2 regions of the Clostridium acetobutylicum ATCC 824 genome follow, and region 1 is predicted to be linked to the other one. Evidence: a T-box and tRNA genes for the amino acid it is inferred to sense, from the RefSeq annotation. Region 1 holds a T-box; the other holds one or more tRNA genes.
The links. The T-box of region 1 lies ahead of pheS (phenylalanine--tRNA ligase subunit alpha). A T-box ahead of a tRNA ligase gene usually reads a tRNA of that ligase, here a tRNA-Phe.

Region 1 (7,786 bases):
TTTCTAACTCAACCTCAAAGTTATATCACTTATAATTATTAAATTAAGATATCTTTGATTTTATAATTAGAAACCCCATATGATAAATTTTAAAAGCTATAGAATAATTATCTAAGCTCTGCACCTAAAACGTGCTCAAGAGTCTTTATAACCTTATTTTGAATCTTTTCTACATCTTTATCTGTTAGTGTTTTGTTTTCATCCCTATAGGTAAGTGCATATGACACGCTCTTTTTACCTTGAGGAACCTGTTTTCCCTTATAAACATCAAATAAGTTTAAGGACTCCAGTATAGTTCCTCCTTGTCTTTTTATAACATTCTCAATTTCTTGGACAAGTATATCCTCATCAACTAATACTGAAATATCCCTCGTTACCGTTGGGAATTTTGGAAGAGCTTTATACTTTCTACTTAATGATACATTTTCAAGTAATAAATCTAAATCTATTTCTGCTACATAGCATCTTTCTTCCACTTCATAGTTTTCGCATACATCAGGATGAACTTCTCCTAAAGTTCCTAAAACAGTATTTTTTATTTTTATAACTGCTGTTTTTCCTGGATGAAAAGTAGGATTTTCGCTTTCACGAGCATATGAAATCTTGTTGACTCCTAAAATCTCCACTAAATTCTCCACAACACCCTTTAAATCAAAATAGTCTACATTTCCATACATACCTATTGTTATAACATTTCTCTCTTTAGGAATCTCTCCTTCATTTTCTGAAGGAATATATACTTTTCCAATTTCAAATAATTTTGCAAGCTCATTGTTATGAGAATAATTTCTTGCAAGAGATTCCATCATGGAATGAAGAGTTGTAGTTCTCATAACACTAAAATCTTCACCCAAAGGATTTCTTATCTTAACAACATTTCTAAGTTCACTATCTTCAGGAACCAGTATTTTATCAAATATTTTAGGACTTACAAATGAGTAGTTTATAGACTCATTCAAGCCACTAGAAATTAAAATGTCAGTAACTACATCTTTTATTTGCTGAATTTTGCTTTTTCCAGTTCTTATACTTTGAGATTTGACTGTAGTTGAAGGAACCTTGTTATATCCATAAATTCTGGCAACCTCTTCCGCTACATCTTCTTTTATATTTATATCACATCTAAAAGTTGGAGAAAAAACTTCTAATTTGTCTCCCTTTATTTCTGTAGTTAATTCTAACCTATCAAGATACTCCTTCATTTCCTCCTTACTTATTTTAATTCCAAGGAAATTGTTTATCCAATTGTAATCAACCTCTACTATGTTAGGTTCACTTTTAACAGGATATATATCAATTACGCCTTCTACAATTTCTCCAGCATTTAATTCCTGAATAAGCGTACAAGCTCTATTAAGTGCGATCTCAGCGAGATTAGGATCCAAATCTTTTTCATATCTTCCTGAAGCTTCTGTTCTTAAGGCTAACTTTTGTGAGGAGACTCTTATATTGGTTCCATCAAAATTAGCAGATTCGAATATTATCTCATGAGTGTTCTCTGCAACTTCTGAATCAAGTCCACCCATTATTCCTGCTATAGCACAATTCTTATCTCCATCTTTTATCATAAGAACATTTGAATCCAAGCTTCTCTCTTCAGAATCAAGAGTAGTAAATTTTTCTCCATCCTTTGCTCTTTCTATAACTATTTTATTTGAAGTTATCATTTTTTTATCAAAAGCATGCATTGGCTGACCTACTTCAAGCATAACAAAATTTGTTATATCAACTATATTATTTATTGGTCTCACACCTGCAAGCATCAATCTTTCTTGCATCCATGCAGGAGAGTCTTCTATTTTAACATTTTTAATTACTCTAGCCATGTATCTTCTACATAACTTATCTTTAACTTCAACCTCTAGCTCTTCCTTTATATTTCTTCCCTTTGTTTCAGAAAAATCTATCTTTACATTTCTATACTTTGTATTAATTGTAGCTGCTGTTTCTCTAGCTATTCCAATTACACTTAAGCAGTCCGGTCTATTTGATGTTATTTCAAAATCTATAACAGGATTATCAAGTCCTAAAACTTCCTTTATATCTTTTCCTATAGGAGTATTCTCATCTAATATCATAAGTCCATGAACGTGTTCTTCATCTGCTATCCCAAGTTCTTCTTTAGCGCACATCATGCCATTGGAAACTACTCCTCTAAGCTTACCTTTTTTTATTTTCACGCCCCCAGGAAGAGTCGAACCATGAAGTGCAACTGGAACAATATCATTTTCTTTCATATTTTGAGCTCCAGTCACTATCTGAATAGGCTCATTTTTGCCAACATCCACACTGCAAATCACAAGTTTTTCTGCATCAGGATGAGGATCTATCTTTAATATTTTTCCAGTAACCACATTTGTTATTTCGTCCCCACTCGTTATTATTTCCTCAACCTTAGAACCTGAAAGAGTAAGTCTATCTCCAAGTTCTTTAGCATTTATATCAAAATCAACATAATCCTTTAACCATTTAACAGGTACTTTCATTTTTATCCTCCTAACAAAATACTAAAATTGTTTTAAAAATCTCATATCACTTTCGTACAGCTGTCTTATATCATCTATTCCATAGTTAAGCATAACTATTCTATCAAGTCCCATACCGAAAGCAAATCCACTATAAACTTCAGGATCTATACCACAGTTTCTTAAAACATTGGGATGAACCATACCACAACCCCAAAGTTCTATCCAACCTTCCCCTTTACAAACTCTGCAGCCTTCTCCTCCACATGCAAAACACGTTACATCTGACTCTGCTGAAGGTTCTGTGAAAGGAAAATGGTGTGGTCTAAACTTCATTTTTACATTTTCTCCAAACATTTTCTTAGCAAAGGTTTCAAGTGTCCCCTTCAAATCAGCAAAAGTTATTCCCTTATCCACAACAAGGCCTTCAACTTGATAAAATATAGGTGAATGTGTTGCATCTGCTGCATCTGATCTATACACTTTTCCTGGAGAAATCATTTTTATAGGAGGCTTTTGATTAAGCATAGTTCTAACTTGAACTGGTGAAGTTTGAGTTCTTAATACCACATTATCATTTATGTAAAAGGTATCCTGTTCTCCTCTCGCCGGATGATTTTTAGGTATATTGAGCATTTCAAAATTGTACTTATCATACTCAACCTCAGGTCCTTCCTCGATTACAAAACCCATATCTCTAAATATATTTTCAACTTTATTTAATGTTAAGTAGGTTGGATGTCTGTGACCTATAGTTTGCCTTTTTCCAGGCATAGAGATATCTATAATCTCACTCTCAAGTCTAGTCTTTTTTTCTGCATCCTTTATTTTTTCACTAGCTTCTACAATAAGGCTTTCAAGCTTACTTCTAACTTCATTAGCAAGTTTTCCTATGATTGGTCTTTCCTCTGAAGATAGAGCCCCCATACCTCTTAATATTTGAGTAAGCTCACCTTTTTTTCCAAGATATTTTACTCTTATTTCTTCAATATTCTTTTTGTCTACTGCACTTTTTAATTCATTTAAGGCTTTCTCTTTTATAGCTTCAAGTTTCTCTTTCATTGAATTTGTAAACTCCTTTCCATTTATATAAAATAAAAACCGCCCCTAATAAAAGGGACGGAGAATTTCCGCGGTACCACCCAAATTGGATAACCCACTCAAAATTTTAACGATATGTAACCGCCATTTACTAATTTGTAAGACTCACATTTCGCAAATGGAACTCCAGAGTGAACTTCAATATAACTCAAACTTAAAAAGGCTTCCAGCCATTAACCTTTTCTCTCTTAAAGTCTCATTATATTTACTCTCTCTTTCAATGTTTTTATTATTAATATTGACTTTTATTATAACATATAAAAATCTTTTTTCAATACTTTATGAAAATTTTTAATAAAACCTACATCATTTTCCTAACATATTCAAACATCATAATAGCAGCCGCCACTCCAACATTAAGGGATTCCACGTTTCCTGGCATAGGTATTTTAACCTTAGTGTCACTTATATCTACTATTTTATCACTTATTCCATTTCCTTCATTTCCAACTGCAATAATAAGTTTTTCATTAAGTGAAACATCATAAAAATTATGTTCTGTATCAAGTGAGCTTGCAATAATCTTAAATCCGTTTTTCTTAAGTTCCTTTATCTTTGAAAAATTATCATCCTCAAATATTATGGGTATTTTAAATATAGATCCCATGGTAGCCCTAAGTGTTTTGTTGTTATAAATATCAACTGTTCCCTTTGTAATTATAACTCCTAAAGCTCCTGCTGCATTTGCAGTTCTTATTATTGTTCCCATATTCCCAGGATCTTGAACCTTATCTACAAGCATATAAAATCCTTTAGTTAATTTCCAAGCTACTTCCTTATATTGCACTACTGCCACTATACCTTGAGGTGTTTGTGTATTACATATATCTTTCAGTATGCTTTCAGTAACCTTAATCACCTGAAATTCCTTTTTTATTAGCTCTTTAAGCTCTTTTAAAATAAATTTATCGTAGTTTTTCTCAGAAACAAACAAATATTGTATTTTAAAATCAGATTCAAGAGCTTCTCTCACAAACCTTAAGCCCTCTACAATAAAACTTTTCTTTAAATCTCTATGCTTTTTTTCATTCAACTTCTTTACTTCTTTTATAATAGAGTTTTCCTTACTTTTTATTACTGTATCCAATTTATCTTCCTTCTTTTTTATAAAATTAATGCAGCCACAAGTGGCTGCATTAAATAAGTACTATGCGTTAATTTGTTTTTTTGCTACTTCAACTAATTCTGAGAACGCTTTAGGATCATTTATAGCAATTTCAGAAAGCATCTTTCTATTCATATCAATTCCTGCTAATTTTATTCCATTTATAAATTTAGAATATGAAAGACCATTTATTCTTGTTGCTGCGTTTATTCTTGCTATCCAAAGCTTTCTAAAATCTCTTTTTCTTAATCTTCTTCCAACATAAGCATTTCTAAGTGCTCTTATTACTGATTCATTTGCTGTTTTAAATAACTTACTTTTTCCACCATAATAACCTTTAGCAAGTTTTAAAACCTTTCTATGATTTTTACGTGCATTTACTGCTCTTTTTACTCTAGCCATACTAAATTAACCTCCTTCAACCTTTCCTATTATAGGTATGGTAACAATGTTTTCATTGTTTTTTCTTGTGTCTCTGAAACGTATCCACCTTTTCTTAGGTTTCTTTTAGTTTTTGTACTTTTCTTAGTAAGTATATGGCTTCTAAAAGCTTTACCTCTTTTTAACTTTCCAGTTCCAGTAGCTTTAAATCTTTTAGCTGCTGCTTTTTTAGTTTTCATTTTTGGCATGTGTACTTCCTCCTATACTATTAAGCTTTTTTAGGTGCTAATATCATTATCATATTTTTACCTTCTAATTTTGCTGGTTTTTCAATAACGCCAACATCATTTATCTTTTCAAAAAAATTGTCAAGTATCTTCCTACCTTTAAATGCGTAGTCAGTTTGTCTTCCTCTAAATCTTACTGCAACCTTAACTTTATCACCGGCTATTAAGAATTTACGTGCATTATTTGATTTTATTTGAACATCATGCTCTTCAATAGATGCACTTAATCTTACTTCCTTAACATTTACAATCTTTTGGTTTTTCTTATTTTCTTTTTCCTTCTTAGTTTGCTCATATACAAACTTACCAAAATCCATTATCTTACAAACCGGTGGAACAGCATTAGGTGACATAGCAACCAAATCAAGTTCCTTCTCTTCAGCCAATTTTAAAGCTTCACTTGTAGGAATTACTCCTAGCTGAGAACCATCATCACCTATTACTCTAACTTCTTTTTGTCTTATTTCCTCATTTACAATAAAATTTTTATTCTTACTTATGATTTTCACCTCCGAAAACTCAACAAATATACATATATTTATAATAAAAAAAGACGGTTATTCACCGTCTCAAATATACATAGCAAAATAAGCTGCATATCTTTAACCTTACTAGCTTTGCTGTAAGGTGAGAAACGGCAAGTTTCTTCTTCAATACTTAATAAATTATACCACCTACTAGCTACTTTGTCAACAATTAGATTGAACTTATTTTTTCCTTAACTTCTGCATTTATTCTAAATATGAAATCCTCAATATTCATAGATCCCAAATCTCCTTCTTTTCTGCTTCTTACTGAGATTATACCTTCTTTTATTTCCTTATCCCCTATTACAATCATGTAAGGAACTTTTTTAAGTTGAGCCTCTCTTATCTTATATCCTATCTTTTCATTTCTAACATCTTTTTCAACTCTTATTCCCGCTTCTTTTAATTTTTCACTTATAGCATCAACATATTCTACTTGACTGTCAGTTATATTCATTACTTTAACTTGAACTGGTGCAAGCCAAGTTGGAAAAGCACCTGCATAGTGTTCTATTAAAATACCTATGAATCTCTCTATACTTCCAAAAACAACCCTATGAACCATAACAGGTCTATGTTTTTCTCCATCTGCTCCAATATAGTTGATATCAAATCTTTCAGGCATTTGGAAATCGAGCTGTATTGTTCCGCACTGCCATGTTCTACCTATACAATCTTTAAGATGGAAATCTATTTTAGGTCCGTAGAACGCTCCGTCTCCTTCATTAACTATATACTCCAAGTTTGCAGCATTAAGTGCATTTATAAGTCCATTTGTAGCTGCTTCCCAATCTTCGTCACTTCCCATTGAATCTTCTGGTCTTGTAGATAATTCAACATAATATTCAAACCCAAATACTTTATAGAAAGAATCTATAAGCTTTATTACTCCAAGTATCTCTTCTGTTATTTGTTCTTTAGTCATAAATATATGAGCATCATCTTGATTAAAACATCTTACTCTCATAAGTCCATGAAGTGCTCCCGACTTTTCATGTCTGTGAACAAGTCCTATCTCTGCAAGCTTTATAGGAAGTTCTCTATATGAATGTATATTATCCTTATAAACAAGAATTGATCCTGGGCAATTCATAGGCTTTATAGCGTAATCAGCTTCATCTATCTTGGTAAAATACATATTTTCTTTATAATGATCCCAGTGGCCTGACTGATGCCATAAAGCTTCATTTAATATTATAGGTGTACTTATCTCATCATAACCAGCTTTATCATGAACCTCTCTCCAATAATTAAGTAAAAGATTTTTTAGTACCATTCCCTTTGGATGAAAGAACGGAAAACCAGGCCCCTCTTCATGCATAGTAAATAAGTCTAATTCTTTTCCTATTTTTCTATGATCCCTCTTCTTAGCTTCTTCAAGCATATTTATATAGTCATCAAGATCTGCTTTTTTAGTAAATGCAGTTCCATATATTCTTTGGAGCATTTTATTTTTTTCATTTCCTCTCCAATAAGCACCTGCTACAGACATAAGTTTTATAACTTTGACCTTTGCAGTTGATTCAACATGAGGTCCTGCACATAAATCAACAAATTCCCCCTGCTTATAGAATGAAATTACAGCATCTTCTGGAAGATCTTTTATAAGTTCTACCTTATAAGGTTCTTTTTTCTCTTCCATGTATTCTATAGCTTTTTCTCTAGGCAACTCAAATCTTTCAAGCTTAAGATTTTCTTTTATTATTTTGTTCATTTCCTTTTCTATCTTAGCAAACATCTCTTCTGTAAATGAAAAATCTGCATCGATATCATAATAAAATCCCGAATCAATTGCAGGTCCTATAGCTAGCTTCGCTTCAGGATAAAGTCTTTTTATAGCTTGAGCCAATATATGTGAAGCTGTATGTCTTAATGTCCATTTTCCATCCTCATCATCAAAAGTAAGTATTTCAAGATTGC
Region 2 (7,786 bases), 1.8 Mb from region 1:
CCCAGATCACCAGCTAAGGTCCCAAAGTATAGATTAAGTGGTAAAGGATGTGGGATTTCTAAGACAACTAGGATGTTGGCTCAGAAGCAGCCATACATTAAAAGAGTGCGTAATAGCTCACTAGTCAAGAGATCCTGCGCCGAAAATGTCCGGGGCTAAAATCTAACACCGAAGCTGTGAACTTGTACTTCGTACAAGTGGTAGAGGAGCATCCTGTATGGGCTGAAGTCGTACCGAAAGGAGCGGTGGACTGTACAGGAGAGAGTATGCTGGCATAAGTAGCGAGAACTAAGTGAGAATCTTAGTGGTCGAAAACCTAAGGTTTCCTGGGGAAGGTTTGTCCGCCCAGGGTAAGTCGGGACCTAAGCCGAGGCCGAAAGGCGTAGGTGATGGACAATCGGTTGATATTCCGATACCGCAGAGTAACGTTATGAGAAATGGGATGACGCAGGAGGATAGGATATGCGTACGTTATTGGAAGTACGCCTAAGCACTGAGGATGAAAGATAGGAAAATCCGTCTTTCGTTAAGTCTGGGGTGTAATGGTGAGGTAGTTTACTACCGAAATATCTGATTTCATGCTGCCAAGAAAAGTCTCTATCCAGGAGTTCTGTGCCCGTACCGCAAACCGACACAGGTAGGTGAGGAGAGAATCCTAAGACCATCGGAAGAATTGCTGTTAAGGAACTCGGCAAATTGACCCCGTAACTTCGGGAGAAGGGGTGCCTACGAGAGTAGGTCGCAGAGAATAGGCCCAAGCAACTGTTTATCAAAAACACAGGTTTCTGCTAAAGCGAAAGCTGAAGTATAGGAGCTGACGCCTGCCCGGTGCTGGAAGGTTAAGGGGAATGCTTAGCGCAAGCGAAGGCATGAACTTAAGCCCCAGTAAACGGCGGCCGTAACTATAACGGTCCTAAGGTAGCGAAATTCCTTGTCGGGTAAGTTCCGACCCGCACGAATGGCGTAATGATTTGGGCACTGTCTCAACAGCAAATCCGGCGAAATTGTAGTGCAAGTGAAGATGCTTGCTACCCGCGATTGGACGGAAAGACCCCGTAGAGCTTTACTGTATCTTAGCATTGAATCTCGGTATTGTCTGTACAGAATAGGTGGGAGACTTGGAAGCAGTTCCGTCAGGGATTGTGGAGTCGTCTTTGGGATACCACCCTGACAGTACTGGGGTTCTAACCGGAGGCCATGAAACTGGTCACGGGACATAGCTAGGAGGGCAGTTTGACTGGGGCGGTCGCCTCCTAAAAAGTAACGGAGGCGCCCAAAGGTTCCCTCAGCGCGGTTGGAAACCGCGCGTAGAGTGCAAAGGCAGAAGGGAGCCTGACTGCGACACAAACAAGTGGAGCAGAGACGAAAGTCGGGCTTAGTGATCCGGTGACACCTCGTGGGAGGGTCATCGCTCAACGGATAAAAGCTACCTCGGGGATAACAGGCTGATCTCCCCCAAGAGTCCACATCGACGGGGAGGTTTGGCACCTCGATGTCGGCTCGTCGCATCCTGGGGCTGAAGTAGGTCCCAAGGGTTGGGCTGTTCGCCCATTAAAGCGGCACGCGAGCTGGGTTCAGAACGTCGTGAGACAGTTCGGTCCCTATCCGTCGCGGGCGAAGGAAATTTGAGAGGAGCTGTCCTTAGTACGAGAGGACCGGGATGGACTGACCTCTGGTGTACCAGTTGTCTTACCAAAGGCACGGCTGGGTAGCTATGTCGGGAAGGGATAAACGCTGAAGGCATCTAAGCGTGAAGCCCACCTCAAGATTAGATTTCCCATAACATAAGTTAGTAAGACCCCTGTAAGAACAACAGGTGATAGGTCAGAGGTGTAAGAATGGTAACATTTTAAGCTGACTGATACTAATAGGTCGAGGGCTTGACCAATATAAAAGTAAATATATTAAGATTACTATGCAATTTTGAAAGTACAAAGTACTTTCGAAAACTAAATAAATTAATCCGGTGACCATAGCTTGGTTGTAACACCCGTTCCCATACCGAACACGAAGGTTAAGAACCAAAGCGCCGATGGTACTGCAGGGGCAGCCCTGTGGGACAGTAGGTCATTGCCGGGTAATGTTTGGCCAGATAGCTCAGTCGGTAGAGCAGAGGACTGAAAATCCTCGTGTCCCTGGTTCGATTCCTGGTCTGGCCACCATTATTTAGTTTTGGCGCTATAGCCAAGTGGTAAGGCAGAGGTCTGCAAAACCTTTATCCCCAGTTCAAATCTGGGTGGCGCCTCCAATTATATAAATGGTTTTAAAGTGGTTTACATATATAACTTATTCTATAAGTTGTATATGTAAACCACTTTTATTTTATGTAAATAATATAATGAAGTATAAAAAGATTGAACTGTATGTTAGAATATAAGTAATATAATTTATAGGTGTGGATGGTGAATACAGTGATACGTGAATATATAAAAAATAATGTTTTAGTTACGGATGGGGCAATGGGAACATATTATTCTAAAACCACTGGAGATTATAATAATTTTTGTGAATTTGCTAATTTAACTAATCCAGAAGTAATACTTAATATCCATAAAGAGTATATAAAGTCGGGAGCTAAACTTATTAGAACAAATACATTTTCAGCAAATACTTTAACTATGGATATATCGAAGACAGAATTAGAAAATATAATAACTAAAGGGTATATGATAGCTAGAAAGGCAGCAGAAGGTAAGGAGATTTTTATAGCTGCAGATATAGGACCTATTAACAAATTTGAAATAGAGAAACCAGTGGAGTACATAATAGAAGAATATAAATTTGTAGTAGATATTTTTATGAATTTGGGAGCAGATATTTTTGTATTTGAAACATTAAGTAGTATAGATTGTTTGAAAGAGGTTTTTCAATATATAAAGAGAAAGAACAAGAATGCATTTATCTTGGCTCAGTTTGCAATTATGCAAGATGGTTTTACAAGAGAGGGTATTAGTGTAAATAGTATTGTAAATAAGATAAAAGCTATTGGGAGTATAGATGCATATGGATTTAATTGTGGATCTGGGCCAGCACATTTATATAATATAATAAAGGGATTAGATATATATGGAGATATAATATCGACACTTCCTAATGCAGGATATCCTGAAATAATTAATGAACGCATGGTATATGTAGACAATCCTGATTATTTTGCAGATAAAATGTCAATGATTAAAAACAGAGGAGTTAAAATAGTAGGGGGATGCTGTGGAACTACACCAAAACATATAGAAAAAATGGTAAGTAATTTAAAAGAAAATCTAATTAACATAGAAGAAATAGAAATAAAAAAAAATAAGGGTATAAATAATTATAAAAAGAAGAATAGTTTTACTGAAAAATTAGATAAAGGTGAATTTCCTATAGTTGTTGAATTAGACCCTCCATTTGATACAAATATAGATAAGATTATGTATGCAGCTAAGGTATGCAAGCAAAATAACATAGATCTTGTAACCATTGCAGATTCACCAATGTCAAAAGTTAGAGTGGATTCAGTAATGATTGCATCTAAAATTAAAAGAGAACTAGGAATAGAAGTTATGCCGCATATATGTTGTAGAGATAAGAATGTAAATGCAATAAGGTCAAGTTTACTTGCAGCACACATAGAAGGAATAAGGAATATACTTGCTATAACTGGAGATCCAGTTACGGGAATTGATAAGGTTAATACTAAAAGTGTTTTTAATTTAAATTCATATAAGCTTATGAATCTTATAAGTGAAATGAATAAAGAAACATTTAAGGAAGATAAGATAAGTATAGGTGGAGCACTTAATTTGAATGTATTGAATAAGGAAGTTGAAGTAACAAGGATGCTAAAGAAAGTAGAAAATGGAGGTACATTTTTTCTAACTCAACCTATATTTAAAGAAGAGACTATTGAGTTCTTAGCTAAGCTTAAGAAAGATAGAAATATAAAAATTATAGGAGGAGTTCTCCCTATAGTAAGTTATAGAAATATTCAGTTTATAAATAACGAGCTCTTCGGAGTTGATATACCTAAAGAATATATTGAGAGATTTAGTGTGGATATGACAAGACAAGAGGCAGAAGAAGTGGGAGTAAATTTAGCTAGGGAACTTATAGCTAAAATTAGGAACTATGTAGATGGTATATATATTGTTACACCATTTAATAGAATCGGTATGGTAATGAAAATACTCGAAAATGTTAGGAAGTGATTTTTATTAAAGCTGTCATAGATAGATTTGAGGACGAATTTGCTGTTTGTGAAAAGCAAGATAGAAAAATAATCAATATTCTAAGAAAAAGGATTCCTCAGAATGCAAAAGAGGGTACTGTTTTAAATTTCAATGATGATGGTAGCATTACGATTAATTTCGAAGAAACTATTAAAAGAAAAAGAGAAATAGAAGAGATTATGAAAGATCTATTTACGTAAATAACAACCTTAACATAGAAAATTAGAGTGAGCGTTCTTTACAATAATATCTATAAAAAAATTAAATTTGTATATGTAATTTAATTTTTTTATTTCGTGTAAATTGTATTTTTATAGAAGAAAAAGAAGTAAAAAACAAGTAGTATATGTAAAAAGAATGTAATAAGTGGCATATATTAGAAATAATATAGCATCAATAATAAAAGTAATGTAATTAATATGCATTAAAACTACATATTAACACATAAAAAATGAAACAATATATGTATTTTGTTTCATATTAGTATTTATTATATCACTTATACTTTAATTTTCCAACAGATAGTAAAAATATATTTTTAATATACTTTTGTTGAAATATGTTTAAAATACTGCATTATTATATGATATTATTTTGTTATGAAATTATAAAAAAACGTTTCATTATATTTTGCATGCATAATAAAATCACTTACCATAGTATTGTCTAGAAATAAAGCATATACCTAAAAATATGCAAAATACTATGAAACAAAATACATATATTGTTTCATAGTATTTTATTTCTTTCGATTATGGTTTTTTTAATATCAACTAATTGAGTATTGAGAAATTTTATGGTTAAAAATGTAATGGAGGTGATTTACGTAAGGTCGTTTATACTTGTCATGGTATGAAAGAGAGCTATATTAAAAAAACTAGTGTTGGGGATAAAGCTTTATATTTAACCTGGGGATTAAAGATATAATTGGTTTATTGTAACAAAGAAGTGTTGAAATCGTTAAAAATATGGTATAAGACAAATATAGTAAATTAATAAATATAGGGAAACCAGCTCAACATTAGAAACTGGTTTTTCTATAATTTTTATTTTGATACAACAGGATGAGTTATTTGTAATACCTTCTGAGTTGAGTTCATGTATATGGGAACACCTATTGGTAAAGTTAATTTTGGATAATCATGTCCACTCATAAAGTGTGTTAAAGTAGGTTTATTTAAGCTGAAGATTTTGTCCTTAAAAACCTCTTCAAGAGTTAAACTTCTCTCATAGTGAGGTAAAGTGCAATTTTTGAATTGACCTAATATAAAACCACTACAAGTCTTAAGTTTTCCAGAAAGCTCAATATGAGTTAGCATTCTATCTATAGCATAAGGTTCTTCATGAACGTCTTCTATAAATAAAATATTGTTTTTAAAATCAATTTCGTAAGGAGTTCCTAAGGTGTTGCTTATTAGCGATAGGTTGCCTCCAACCAAGTGTCCTTTAGCCTCGCCTTCTACAGCACAACTTAATTCAATGCTACTAGGATTCAATATTCTATAAGGGACGTCTCCGTTCATTAGTGTGTTAAAGAACGAATCAATAGTATATTTATCATCGAAGTTAGAAGTAAACATAGGACCATGAAAGGTTACAAGGCCAGATTTAGAATAGAAAGTGTTTAAAAATGAGGTTATGTCACTAAAGCCCACAAATATTTTAGGATTGTTTCGTATAACTTCGAAATCTATATATGGTAAGGTTCTCATGGAACCGTATCCGCCTCGTACACATAAAATCATATCAACAGTATCATCTTTAAACATGTCCATAATATCATTTGCTCTATCTTTATCTTCACCAGCAAGGTAGCCACGCTTATCATAAACGTGTTTGCCAAGCTTTATTTTAAAACCACGATTTTCAAAAAAATTAATAGCTTTTTCAATAGATTTAGGATTTTCAGGACTTGATGGAGATATAATTCCTATGGTATCTCCAGTTTTAAGTTTCTTACCTAACAAAATTATCACCCTCTTAGTTTAAAAAGTATTCTTTTTATATAAGAATATACCTGTTATACCTGATATTATTGCCATAAGGCCGCATATCACCCAAAAGCCATATCTATAAGTTGCTAGAGGAATTCCAGCTATGTTCATGGCGAATAGATTAGAAATCATTGTAGGTATAGATAAAATTATTGTTACTGATGTTAAAAATTTTATTACTACATTTAGGTTGTTTGATATTATTGAAGCAAAGGCATCCATAGTGCCACTTAGTATATCACTATATATACTTGCCATTTCAATAGCCTGTTTGTTTTCAATAATTACATCCTCAAGTACATCTTGATCATCAGTATATTTTTGCATTACTTCTAATTTAAGCATTTTCTCTAGAGTAATTTCATTTGATTTAAGTGAGGTTGAAAAATACACAAGTGATTTTTCAAGTGATAAAAGCTGTATGAGTTCTTTATTCTTTAAAGATTTATGAAGATGCTTTTCTACCATAAGACTTTTCTTGTCAATTTGTCTAAGATATAAGAGATAATAGGTTGCTACCTTATACAATATTTGTAATATAAATCTTGAACGTTTAAAGGTAAAGAAAGTTTTAACTTTTCCCTCTATAAAATCAGATAATACTTTACTATTCTTAAGGCAGATTGTTATTATTTCTTTTTCAGTGTGTATTATAGCAAGGGGATAAGTATCATAGGATAAAGAGTTGTCTTCCATTTCAGTAAAAGGTATATCAACAATAATTAAAATGTTATTATCTTCTATTTCTAATCTAGAAGTCTCCTCATCATCCATTGCGGCGTTTAGAAAATCCATTGGAACATTTGTTTTTTTCTGTATAAGCATTAACTCTTGTTTAGTTGGTGCTGTTACGTTTATCCAACAGCCTGGTTCTACGTTTTCAAGTCTTTCAAGCTTTGATGGATTATTGAAATCGACGCTTTTATAAATGGATATCATGTTTATTGGTCCTGTACAAAGTTTTAAATATTATTTGTACAGTGCCTCCCTTCTTTAATTCAATTATAGTTATAGATATATTATAACTGCTGAGAAGTCATAAATTCAATGAGTAAGTTCTTATTTATGATTTAGTTCACTTTTTGCTTCGAATAAAAGACTGTTATTTTCTATTAAATCAAGAGCTGTAAGAGCTAATGCTTTTGAGGACTTCATAATTATATTATGAGCATAAGGAGTAATTGTTTCATCTGAAAAAGCCTTTGTTCCATATTTTATTGAAGAATCTTTCGTTAATGATACATATGGATGTATGCACGGTATTTCATGACTTACAATTCCAAGGCTTAGACAAGAAGAGAGATTTTTAACTCCATTTATATTTATTATTTCGCTTTCTTTTAAGTTGTGAGAAAAAAGCCTTGAAAGAGTGGCATTAGATATAAGCTCTTTGCAGGGAGTATCCTTAATATGTAATTCGGATTCGATGGATACTAGATTACATAATCCCATTATGAACTCTTTAATTTTATCTTGCTTTCCGAGTATATTTTCAGAAGATGAAGATTTTAGAGTAAAAGTTATCTCAGAACTTTTAGACTCTGAATTAACTAAACTTGATAAACTGAGATTATCTATGCA

Region 2: it has a tRNA-Phe gene. The T-box ahead of pheS (phenylalanine--tRNA ligase subunit alpha) is inferred to sense a tRNA for this amino acid. The anticodon was not compared.

The regions. Positions count from the first base shown of each region.
Region 1 is NC_003030.1:2,465,561-2,473,346, forward strand. It holds gene pheT (phenylalanine--tRNA ligase subunit beta) at 108-2,486, opposite strand; gene pheS (phenylalanine--tRNA ligase subunit alpha) at 2,508-3,527, opposite strand; T-box leader at 3,578-3,796, opposite strand; gene CA_RS12085 (TrmH family RNA methyltransferase) at 3,868-4,653, opposite strand; gene rplT (50S ribosomal protein L20) at 4,714-5,073, opposite strand; gene rpmI (50S ribosomal protein L35) at 5,103-5,300, opposite strand; gene infC (translation initiation factor IF-3) at 5,321-5,848, opposite strand; ribosomal protein L20 leader region at 5,879-5,996, opposite strand; gene thrS (threonine--tRNA ligase) at 6,036-7,786, opposite strand, start outside.
Region 2 is NC_003030.1:344,025-351,810, forward strand. It holds rRNA gene CA_RS01665 (23S ribosomal RNA) at 1-1,888, shown strand, start outside; rRNA gene rrf (5S ribosomal RNA) at 1,963-2,079, shown strand; tRNA gene CA_RS01675 (tRNA-Phe) at 2,087-2,162, shown strand; tRNA gene CA_RS01680 (tRNA-Cys) at 2,175-2,248, shown strand; gene CA_RS01685 (bifunctional homocysteine S-methyltransferase/methylenetetrahydrofolate reductase) at 2,400-4,190, shown strand; gene CA_RS01690 (DUF3006 domain-containing protein) at 4,187-4,411, shown strand; gene CA_RS01695 (S66 peptidase family protein) at 5,258-6,178, opposite strand; gene CA_RS01700 (magnesium transporter CorA family protein) at 6,197-7,144, opposite strand; gene CA_RS01705 (M20 family metallopeptidase) at 7,265-7,786, opposite strand, start outside.